DNA from 2 places in the Pseudoduganella albidiflava genome. Region 2 is predicted to be linked to the other one. Evidence: predicted binding sites of a transcription regulator. Region 2 holds the regulator's gene; the other holds the start of a gene.

Region 1 (5,885 bases), 3.3 Mb from region 2:
GCCAGCGTGGCACGCAACTGGTGCAGCGCCGGCACCACGTCGCGAGCCAGCGCGACGGCCGCCGCCACGTGCATCGCGGTGGGGAAGATGTCGTTCGACGACTGGCCCTTGTTGACGTCGTCGTTCGGGTGCAGCTTGCGCTCCTCGCCGCGCACGCCGCCCAGCAGCTCCGAGCCGCGATTGGCCAGCACTTCATTCATGTTCATGTTCGACTGGGTACCGGAGCCGGTCTGCCACACGGACAGGGGGAACTCGCCCGCATGCCGGCCTTCCAGCACCTCGTCGGCGGCACGCACGATGGCATCGGCCTTGGTGGCATCCAGCACGCCGAGGTCGACATTGACGCGCGCCGCGGCCCGCTTCACGTTGGCCAGCGCCGCGATCAGTTCCGGCGCCATTTTTTCGGTGGAGATATGGAAGTGATGCAGCGAGCGCTGCGTTTGCGCTCCCCACAGCTGGTGTGCCGGCACCTCGATCGGGCCAAAACTGTCGCGTTCGGTTCTACTGTCCATGGCATCCTCGGGAAAAGTGATGCATTAAGTGTAACCCACGGAGGAATTTCAGTCCGGGCACTCAAAGATTGGAAATTTCCGCCGTTAAACACTTACGTTACGGAAATTATCGCTATCGAGATCAACATGCCGCTCCTGCTCCGCTCTTTCCGCCTGGCCGTGCTGGCGCTGGCCGCCACCACCGGTGCCCATGCCGCCGAGCTCGGTGAAGCGTCGGTTCGCTCGTTCAGCGGGCAGCCGCTGTCGGCCGATATCGAACTGACCGACCTGACAACGCAGGAACTGGCCGACCTCCAGGTGCGCCTGGCCCGCCCCAATGTGTTCCAGGGTGCCAACGTGAAGATGAACCCGGCCCTGGCCGGTGCCCAGATCGCCATCGCGCGGCGCGACGGCCGCCGCGTGCTGCAGGTGACCACCAGCGCTCCGGTGCAGGGCGAAGTGCTGCACCTGTATTTCCAGCTCGTCTCCGGCGGCAAGGAACGCGTGCGCGGCGTGACGCTGTGGCTATCGCCCGCGCCTGCGCCTGCACTTGCACCTGCCGCGGTGGCGTCGGCGCCGGCCGCGCCGGCAATTTCTACCGCTGCCATGGCCGCCGCCGAGCGTGCCGCCAAAGCTCCCGCGCGGCTGGTCGCCGTCGTATCGCCTGGAAAAGAAGCAACGCCGGGCGAGCGGCAACTGCTCGGCGCCGTCGAGCAGGCGTTTGCCTCGCGCGGCGGCAAGATCGAACCCGCCGCGCCGGCCCGGCCAAGGTCCTCGCCCGACGCATCTCCCAAGGGCAGCGAGCGCGACATACGCAAGGAATCTTTGAAATACGCTTCCACGGCCGACGATTTCAAGCGCCGCGCCAAGCCGGCCAAGCCTGTCGCGGAGAAGGAACCCGAGGCAACGCACGAGGTGGCGGCACAGGCCGAGCCGGAGAAGAAGGCGCCGCAGCGTTCATTCCTGCCAACGAAGGCCGAGCTGGCCGATGCGGCACGGGCCACCAGGGCCAGCGTGGAAGGGGGGCCGGCGCCTGTCGCGAAAGCGGTGGAAGCTGCGCCGCAGGCGGGAAGTGCCAAGCCTGCCGGCGGAGCGGCCGATCCGGCGATGCTGAACAAGCTGGCGGAACTGGAAGGCAAGTTGAAGACGCTGCAAGCCCAGCTGGCAATGACGAACACGGCCGGCGCCGCGCGCGTCAGCCTGCCGATGCCCGGCAAGCCGGACGCTGCGCCTGTTGCCGCGCCGCCAGCGAACCCGGCCGCCGCCGCGCCGCCGAAGACGCCCGACGCGGTCACGATGGCGGCAGCGGCGGCTTCGCAGCCGGAACCCGCCGGCACGCCCGCGGCCGCGCCGGCCGTTGCCGAAGTCGCCGCGCCGGAAGCCGCGCCGCATGCCCCGGCGAGCGGGGAGCCGCCCGCGGTGCCGGAAGAGGAACCGAAGGCCAAACCGGAACCGAAGAAAGAAGCCGCGCCGCCGCCACCGGAACCCAAGAAGGAGATCAAGATCTCCCGGCCGAAACTGCTGACGTTCCTGTTTGCCGGCAGCCTGGTGTTGCTGGCTATTTTCGGCGTCATCGTGCACTTCGTCCGCAAGGCCAAGCTGAAGCGCAGCCCTATCGTGCGGCAAAGCTGGAGCAGGGAAGAAGACGATGTCGCGGCGCGCGTCGAACCGGCGATCGCCCCGCCGGCCCAGCCTGCCGAGCCGGCCCAGCCGGAGAGCAAGGTGGCCTGAGGCTTGGTTGTCGCTTGAAAACAGCAGCCATGGAGCCCGATGCCGTTGTGTCAGTGGCATTCGATGCAGTCACGGGCGTCGAAATTCTGGTATCGGACACTAATTCCGCTTAGTTAAGCGTTGCCCGACGCATTGAAAGCGCATGCATTCACCCCAACAGCGAAGGGCTGGGGTCAGACTGAGATGTCCCGGGTTACGTAGACGCTTCAATTAAGCATCTGATGCTGTTTTTCGATTTCGATCGGGCTGCGGTACCCCAGCGTTTGATGGGGCCGCCGCAGATTGTAGTACAGCTCGATGTAGTCGGATATTTGAGTGATCGCTTCGGCCCGTGTCGTAAAGATGATGTGGCGGGTTTTTTCGTTCTTCACTGTGGAGAAAAAGCTCTCCGCCACAGCGTTGTCATGACAGTTTCCACGTCGGCTCATACTTGGGATTAAGTCGTTCGTCTCGAGCACGTTCCGATACTCCTTTGAGCCATAAACTGAGCCTTGATCGGTATGGCATATTAGTCCTGGTGCCGGCCGGCGCTGCACGATCGCCATCTGGAGCGCGGCAATCGGCAGCGTTGCATCTTGACGAGGGCTCATGGCCCAGCCAACGATCCGGCGAGCAAACAGGTCAAGAACAATGGCCAAATGTAGCCAGCCTTCGCGGGTGTGGATGGTAGTGATGTCACTGACCCATGCCTTGTTCGGTAAGGGCACGGTGAAAACTCGGTCGAGCAAGTTCGGTGCCGGTGGCTCTGTGTGCTGATGGGCACGCATGACGCGAAACTTTGCCTTGCGCAGTGCCTCAATGCCCTCAAGTTTGCGTAATCGCGCAACGCGATGCTTGCCACACTCTACGCCATCGCTGTTCAGTTGGTGCCACGTCTTCACCGCTCCCAAAGCCTGGTGACTCGATTCGTGCAGGCACCGAATTTTCTCACGTAGTGAGAGATCCTCCTGGCTACGTCGGCTAGGTGGCCGGCAGCGCCAGGCATAAAAGCCGCTGCGACTAATCTCCAGCACGCGGCACAGCGCTTTCACAGGGAAGTGATTGCGGAGTTCTTCAATGGCGGCGTACTTCACTGCTTCTGTCGCTTCAAGTACGCGTCGAACTTTTTTAGGATGGCCAGCTCCTCCTGGGCGCGAGCCAACTGACGCTTTAATTGCACGATCTCACTTTCTTCGCTCGCCGGCTTACGCCCTCGCGAACTGAAGCTGGCCTCCGGCCCCTTTTGCTCTAGGGCCTTGGCCCATTTATAGAGCTGATTGCGCCTGACGCCCAGCTCCAGTGCCAGCGCTTCCGCCGTCTGTTTGCCATCGTTAAGACGAGCAACAGCGGCAAGCTTGAATTGTTTGGTGTAAACAGAACGATGCTGCCGTTCGGCGGCAGCATCTTCAGATGGGGATTTTTCTGGCTTGGTTGTCATGGATTCCTCTGAGACGTATTGTCTCTTGTTTAGGATGTCCACGAAACCCGGTACACCTCAGACCCGCCGGGTCTGACCCCGGAATCTGCACTTGGGGGGCTTATTTAGATGGCATTCGTGTCGGACACCAGCTGTTCGTTTTGAGGCAACAAAAAAGCGCCCCGCAGGGCGCTTTTTGTTATCAGGTGATCGGCTCAGCCGTTCAGGCGGCCCATCCAGGGTTCGGTCACGTCGCGGATGGCGCGGTCGTTGGCCATGATCTGTTTCAGCAAGTCGATCTTGCGCTGGCGGGCGCTGCCTTCCAGTGCCGGCACGCCGCCCAGCGCGCCGACCGATTGCACGGCGCACTGGTTCTCGAGGCGGTCCAGCGACGTCCAGTCGCTGCCCTGCGCGGCGATGACCATCTTGCTGGTCAGTCCGGCAATATTTTCATACATCGAGAGAACGTCGGTCGAGTTCATGGAGCGCCCGTTTAATCTGCAAATCGTGATCGGAGTACTGCTTGTCATGATTTACGTCAGAGGCGGCGGGAACTTTAGGCCTTTAGCAAAAAAATTTGTAAAAAGTTTTTGGCATTGTCAGCCGGACAAGATCGCCTACTTCATCATCTCGTCGAGCCCGGCGGTCAGCTCGTCGAGCGGCGGCATTTCGTCGATGACATTGGCATCCATTCCAAGCACCTCGCCCACGGCTTCCGGGAAGGGCTCGGCCGGGTCGGCGTCGTCCAGCGTGCGGACGCGCCAGGCGGCTACGTGGACGATGGCCGCCAGCCGGTCCACCGCGCCGCGCCCGAGCGGGTCGGGGAAGGCCGCGATCGCATCGGAAAACACGGCGGGGAACTGCCAGCGCCGGGCCAGCTCGGCGCCCACGTCGGCATACGTGTAACCCAGCGCTTCCCGTTCCACGGCCAGGCGGCGCTGGTCGAGCGGCGGCGCGATGGCATCCAGCGCCACGGCCCGCTCCGGCATCGCCGAGTGGATCACCAGTTGCCCGATGGCGTGCATCATGCCGATCGTAAACGCCAGTTCGGTATTGTCGCGCGTTTTCTTGGCGATCCACTTGGCCGCCACCGCCGTGCGCATGCTGTGGCGCCAGAACTCGCCAAGATCGAGCCCGGTCACGGTGCGGAATCCGTTCACGAGGCCCGAACTGATGACGAGCGTGCGCACCGCCACGAATCCCAGCATCAGTACCGCATCCTCGACCGTACCGATACTGCGCGACAGGTTGTAGTACGCCGAATTCGCCAGGCGCAGCAGCTTCGCGCTCAGCACCGGATCGAGCGATACCTTGCGCGCGATCTCTTCGGTGGAGACCGATGCCTTGTCGAAGCTGGCCACCAGTTCCTGGACCACCTTCGGCGCCGTCGGCAGCGCGGCGGGGTGATCGAACAATTCCTCAAGTGTCATCGTGCAGGCCCCCGAATATGTTGCTGTAAGTGAACTATAGCGGATTTTCCACCCCGATGAAGCGCTTTCTGCGCGCGGCGTGTCGCCGGACTTCAGCAGGCTAGCCGCGATTTCCGCAGTCTGTCGCACAATCCTCGTCACGGGGCAGCGGCACCGCTAGAGTGCGCACTGGCGTACCACGCCAAAAAATTCGTTCACACAGACAAAACAAGGGACTTTATGCAAGCCTTCCGAGTACTGCGCCGCCCGCCGCGTGCGAGCACCCTCGCCATGGCGCTGTGCGCCGCACTGGCCTTTTCCACCAGCCACGCGCAACAGGGCGCGCCGGGCGCCGTCCAGCAAGGCGAACAGCAAACCGCCGCCGTACTGCCGGGCGACGATTTCTATACCTTCGCCAATGGCCAGTGGCTGGCCGCCACCGAAATCCCGGCGGACCGCAGCGGCTGGAGCGCCGCCCAGGCGCTAGTCGACGAAACCAACCAGCGCATCGTGCAGCTCATCGATGACGCCAGCCGGCAGGGGCAGGGCGACGCAAAAAGGGTAGCCACCTATTACGGGGCCCTGATGGACGAAGCCGGCATCGAAGCGCGCGGCACGGCGCCGCTGCGACCCGTGCTCGACAAGATCGCCGCCATCCGGGACAAGGCCGGCCTCACGCAGGCGCTGGGCGCCAGCTTGCGGGCCGACGTCGATCCCCTGAACGCCACCGATTTCGCCACCGAGAACCTGTTCGGCGTGTGGATCGCGCAGGGCTTCACGGACCCGGACAACTACGTGCCCTACCTGCTGCAGGGCGGCCTCGGCATGCCCGACCGCGCGTTCTACCTGGAAGAAAAC
Region 2 (5,885 bases):
GGCATGGCGAGCGGCGCGCTGCCGGGCCTGGCGACCACCGATCCCGCCTTCGGCCTGCCCGCCGTGTGGATCGACGCCAGCCTGCGCGACCAGGCCCAGGGCATGGGCTACACGGTGGTGGATGCCGGCACCGTGGTCGCCACGCACCTGAACCACCTGATCACGTCGCATGCTTCCGAACTGCTGGGCCGCGGCGAAGTGCAGGCCCTGCTCGACCACCTGGGCAAGGAAGCGCCGAAGCTGACCGAAGACCTGGTGCCGAAGACGATTTCGCTGTCGGCACTGCAAAAGGTGCTGCAGAACCTGCTGTCCGAGGGCGTGCACATCCGCGACATGCGTTCCATCATCGAAGCGCTGGCCGAACACACCGCTCATACGCAGGACCCGAACGAATTGACCGCCCTGGTGCGGATCGCGCTGGGCCGCGCCATCGTGCAGCAACTGTTCCCAGGCAATGGCGAACTGTCCGTGATGACGCTCGATAACCGCCTGGAACGCCTGCTGATGCAGGCGCTGGCCCAGGGCGGCGCCGATGGCGCCGGCATCGAGCCCGGCCTGGCTGACACGATCGCCCACCAGGCCGCGCAGGCCGCCGCGCAGCAGGAAGCCTTGGGCGTCAATCCCGTGCTGCTCGTGCCTGGCCCGCTGCGGCCGCTGCTGTCGCGCTTCCTGCGGCGCGCGCTGCCCCAGCTGAAGGTGCTGTCGCATGCCGAAATCCCGGAATCGAAGACGATCCGGGTGACGGCGCTGGTGGGGAATACCTGAAGCCGCTGATGGCTTAGAAGGACTGGTCTGTTATCGCATGCATACCCCAACGGCAGAGGCTGGGGTCAGACCCGCCGGGTCTGACCCCGGGGTTTGCTCTTGGGGTGGACTTGACGTAACGGCATTAGTGTTCGACACCCACCCGCTACGCCCCCCACCGCCCCGCGCACCGAAATACCCCCCTTTTCCCCACCTGTTCGCCCGATGCTTACTCCACGGCATCGTCAATAATTTCACCATCGAGAAAAACTCTGTGCATGGCGAACAGGAGCAGCAATGAACGTCAAGAAATTTACCGCGCCCACGTCGCGTGAGGCGCTGCGGAAGGTGCGCGAGGCGCTGGGGCCGGATGCGGTGATCCTGTCGAATCGCCCGATGGATGGCGTGGTCGAGATCCTGGCGCTGGCCAACGACGATGCCGCTTCGCTGGCCAGCCCGGTCGACGACGCGCCACCCGGCGCGCCGCACCTGGACCTGGACGACGGCTATGCCGCCGCGCCGGCGCCACGCCCGCAGGCCCAGCGCCCGTCGATGCAGCCAATGCAGCCGATGAGCCGCCCGGCCGCGCCGGAGTCCATGATGGCCGCGCGCCCCGCCATGGCGGCGGCGCCGGCACCGATGCCGCGCGCGCCGTTCGCGCCGTCGATGCCGCCACCGGCGCACCAACCCATGCAGCAGCCGATGCACCAGCCGATGCAGCAAGCGATGCAGCAGCCCGCGCTGGACATGGCCGGCATCACCGCGCTGGTGGCCGAGGCGGTCAACTCGGCCAAGGCCAACGCGGCCGCCGAGATGCACGGCATGATGAGCGAGCTGCGCGCCATGCGCGGCATGATGGAGACGCAACTGGCAGAACTGTCGTGGGGCACCGCGCAGCAGCGCGAGCCGCACAAGGCGGCCGTGCTGCGCGAATTGCTGGCCGCCGGCTTTTCCACCACGCTGGCCCGCCGCCTGCTCGAGAAGCTGCCGGCCGGCCGCGGCGCCGATGAAGCGCTGCGCTGGATCCGCACCGTGCTGGCGCGGAACATCGCCGCGATCGCCAACGAGGATGCGCTGATCGAGCGCGGCGGCGTGTTCGCGCTGGTGGGGCCGACCGGTGTCGGCAAGACCACCAGCACGGCCAAGCTGGCGGCCCGCTGCGTGATGCGCCATGGCCCTGAAAAGCTGGCGCTGATCACCACCGATGCCTATCGTATCGGCGCGCACGAACAACTGCGCATTTACGGCAAGATCCTCGGCGTGATGGTACATTCCGTGAAGGATGAGGCCGACTTGCGGATCGCCCTGAAAGAGCTGCGCAACAAGCACACGGTGCTGATCGATACGGTCGGCGTCAGCCAGCGCGACCAGATGGTCACCGAGCAGGTGGCCATGCTGCAGGGTACCGATGTCGATGTGAAGCGGCTGCTGTGCCTGAACGCCACGTCCACCCAGGAAACGCTGACCGAGGTCGTGCGCGCCTACCAGGGCAGCGGCCTGGCCGGCTGCATCGTCACCAAGCTGGACGAGGCCGCTTCGCTGGGCAATGTGCTCGACGTGGTGATCCGCCAGAAGCTGCAACTGTTCTACGTATCGAATGGCCAGCGCGTGCCGGAAGACCTGCACCTGGCCCAGCCGGCCGAGCTCGTCGAGCGCGCGTTCCGCCTGAAGAAGGATGTTTCCGAATTTACGGATGGCGAACTGCCGATGCTGATGGCGGCCGCCGGCAACGATGGGATGCGCGAGGTGCACCTTGGCTGACTTCAATATCGAATTGTCCAGGAATGACTGCGCCGGACATGCAGCATCGAACCACATCGACATGCGCGAGGTGCACCTTGGCTAACTTCAACTTTGATCAGGCGGAAGGACTGCGGCGCATGCTGGCCGGGCCGCCGCGGCCCCGCATCGTCACGTTCCTGTCGGCCACGCCGCAGGATGACAAGGGTGCCATGCTGGTCAACCTGGGCGCCTCGCTGGCCCGTGCCGGCAACGACGTGGTGCTGGTCGACGCCTGCGCCAGCGCGCATGGGGTTGCCTCTCGGCTGGGCGTCGACAATGGCGCCAGCCTGCTCAGCGTGGCGCGCCAGGAATGCGCGCTGAACCAGGTCATCCATGAAGTGCCGCAAGGCTTCAACGTAGTGTCGATGACGCGCGGCGAAGCGCGCAACGGCCCGCAGGAAGCGCGCCGGCTGGCCAAGGCGTTCGACGTGCTGGCCGCGCAGGCCGGCATCGTGCTCGTCGATGGCGAGTTCGATGGCGAAGCGTTTCCCGTGCCGGTGATGGCCAGCTCGGAAATCGTGGTGCAGGTCTCGAACAGCGCCACCTCGATCACGAATGCCTACATGATGATCAAGCGGCTCAACCACGAGCTGGGCCGGCGGCCGTTCGGCATCGTCGTCACCGGTGCGTCCGAGCGGGAGGCCAGGGTCGTTTACGATAATATGGCACAGGCGGCAAGCCGTTACCTGGCAGTGAATCTGATCTCGATGGGTTCGGTGCCGGCCGATGAATACCTGCACCGCGCGGCGCGCCTGGGCCGTGCCGTGGTGGATGCGTTCCCGCTGGCCGGTGCCTCGGTCGCGTTTCGTCAGCTGGCGGGGCGGTTTGCGCTGGCCGCGCCGTCGCCATCGTCGTCATTGTCGCTGGCAGCGCCATCGGCGTTATCGACGCTGGCGTCGCATCATGCAGGGAGCGGCCACCATATGCAGCACTGAACAAGAATAGAGATTTATGTACACGGTCAAAGGGAAGGTGAACAAGGATTCGCTGCTGACGGAGCACATGCCCCTGGTGAAGCGCCTTGCCCACCATATGAAGGCAAAATTGCCGCCCAGCGTGGAAGTGGATGACCTGGTACAGGCGGGCATGATCGGCCTGCTCGACGCGATCAACCGCTACGAAGAAACGCACGGTGCCCAGTTTGAAACCTATGCGGTGATGCGCATCCGCGGCGCCATGCTCGATGAATTGCGCAGCAGCGACTGGATGCCGCGCACCTTGCGGCAAGACATGCGCAAGATCGAGAACGCCATGTCGGTGCTGCAGCAAAAGCTGGGCCGCCCGCCGGCCGAATCCGAAGTGGCCGCGTCGCTGAAGCTGTCGCTCGAGGCCTACCAGGAAATGCTGGGCGAAGGCGGCGGCCACCAGCTGCTGTATTACGAAGACTTCAAGAACGAGGACGGCAGCGACAGCTTCCTCGACCGCTATGCCCAGGACGACGAAGCCGATCCGCTGCGTTCGCTGATGGACACCGGTTTCCGCCAGGCCGTGATCGATGCGATCGACGCCTTGCCGCCGCGTGAAAAACTGCTGATGGGCCTGTACTACGAAGAAGAGTTGAACCTGAAGGAAATCGGCGCCGTGATGGGCGTCTCCGAATCACGCGTGTCGCAGCTGCATACCCAGGCGGTGTCGCGGCTGCGCGCCACGTTGCGGGAGCAGGCATGGACTGGTCCAGCGTAGCGGGGCTGCTGCTGGCGCTGGCCGGCCTGATCGTGGGCATGGCACTGGAAGGCGGCGATCCGTCGTCGCTGGTGCAGCCCGCCGCGTTCGCCATCGTGGTGGTCGGCACCTTCGGCGCGGTGCTGCTGCAGACCCGGCCCGCCACGCTGCGGCGCGGCATCCTCATGCTGCAGTGGGTGTTCCGGCCGCCGGCCGACAGCCGCATCCTGCTGGCGCGCGATATCCAGGCCTGGAACCAGACCATCCGCCGGGAAGGCCCGCTGGCGCTGGAGCGCCACATGAATGGCGCGCGCAACGTGTTCCTCGCCAAAGGCTTGCGCATGGTGATCGACGGCATCCAGCCCGATAAACTGCGCCAGCTGCTCGATACCGAGATCACCGCGTTCGAGACGGCGGAGCGGCAGGCGGTACGCATCTGGGAATCGGCCGCCGGCTATGCGCCCACCATCGGCATCCTGGGCGCCGTGCTGGGCCTGATCCACGTGATGGAAAACCTCACCGATCCTTCCCGCCTGGGGCCCGGCATCGCGGTGGCGTTCGTGTCCACCATCTACGGCGTGGGGATGGCGAACCTGTTCTTCTACCCGATCGCCAACAAGCTCAAGAACATCGTCATCGCCCAGGTGCACCAGCAGGAAATCGCCGCGGCCGTGTTCCACGACATCGCCAGCGGCGACTTCTCGCGCATCATGGACGAGCGCATCGCCACGCTGATGCAGGACTACTAGCCAGGAAACCACGATGAGCTTCCAGTACCGCCGCGCGCGCCGGCCATTCGACGAGGAACCGGAAAACCACGAGCGCTGGCTGATCTCGTACTCCGACTTCATCACGCTGCTGTTCGCGTTCTTCGTGGTGATGTATGCGATCTCGTCGGTCAACATCGGCAAGTACCGGATGTTTTCCGATGCGCTCGGCGACGCGCTGGGCGGGCAGGGCGCCAACGTCAAGCCCAATACCGAGGTACTGAACCAGCCGATCCCGAATCCGAACCTGAAGAAGCGCCAGGAAATGATGCGGCAGGAGCGCGCATCGATGACCAAGCTGGCGCAGGACCTGCAATCGACGATGGCGCCGCTGGTCAAGGAAGGCAAGGTGCGGGTCACGCAGAACAGCCGCGGCGTATCGGTGGAAATCAACGCCAGCGTGCTGTTCGACCCGGCCGACGTGAACCTCACGGCCGAATCGCGCGAGGCGCTGACCGCCGTGGCCGCGCTGCTGGTCACCGATCGCCACGCGATCCAGGTCGAAGGCCACACCGACGACCAGCCGGTGCGCAACATCTATCCGTCGAACTGGGAATTGTCGTCGATGCGCGCCGCCACCGTGGTGCGGCTGTTCATCGAATCGGGCGTCGCTCCCGAGCGGCTGACGGCGGTCGGGCACGCATCGAACCACCCGGTGGCCGCGAACGACGACCCGGTCGGCCGCGCCCGCAACCGGCGCGTGGCGGTGACGATCCTGTCGGCCGTGCCGGACCCGGAGACGGAGATTCCAACGGAGCCGGCGGCGCAGGACGTGCCGGCAGCGCAATAGCAAACTGGTGTCAGGCCTTATAGTCGTTAAGTTGAGCGTTACCCGACACTTTGAAAGCGCATGCATTCACCCCAACGCGAAGGGCTGGGGTCGGGAGGAGTGCTGGCATGCATGCCAGCACCGTTGCGCAGGCGCGAAGC

The links. The regulator FliA, encoded in region 2, starts transcription of late flagellar genes. The targets are predictions, from matches to a motif close to CTAAAGTTTNNNNNNNNNNNGCCGNTA.
Region 1: a site for FliA is predicted at 4,152-4,178, ahead of EYF70_RS21550 (flagellar protein FliT). Genes of this name have one in related genera too.

Annotation. Positions count from the first base shown of each region.
Region 1 covers NZ_CP036401.1:5,202,774-5,208,658, reverse strand. The annotation lists gene fumC (class II fumarate hydratase) at 1-512, opposite strand, end outside; gene EYF70_RS21565 (type IV pilus assembly protein FimV) at 639-2,222, shown strand; gene EYF70_RS21560 (IS3 family transposase) at 2,429-3,295, opposite strand; gene EYF70_RS21555 (transposase) at 3,292-3,639, opposite strand; gene EYF70_RS21550 (flagellar protein FliT) at 3,834-4,100, opposite strand; gene EYF70_RS21545 (HDOD domain-containing protein) at 4,236-5,048, opposite strand; gene EYF70_RS21540 (M13 family metallopeptidase) at 5,268-5,885, shown strand, end outside.
Region 2 covers NZ_CP036401.1:1,040,219-1,046,103, forward strand. The annotation lists gene flhA (flagellar biosynthesis protein FlhA) at 1-765, shown strand, start outside; gene flhF (flagellar biosynthesis GTPase FlhF) at 1,042-2,505, shown strand; gene EYF70_RS04400 (MinD/ParA family ATP-binding protein) at 2,583-3,461, shown strand; gene EYF70_RS04405 (RNA polymerase sigma factor FliA) at 3,478-4,209, shown strand; gene EYF70_RS04410 (flagellar motor protein) at 4,191-4,937, shown strand; gene motD (flagellar motor protein MotD) at 4,951-5,745, shown strand.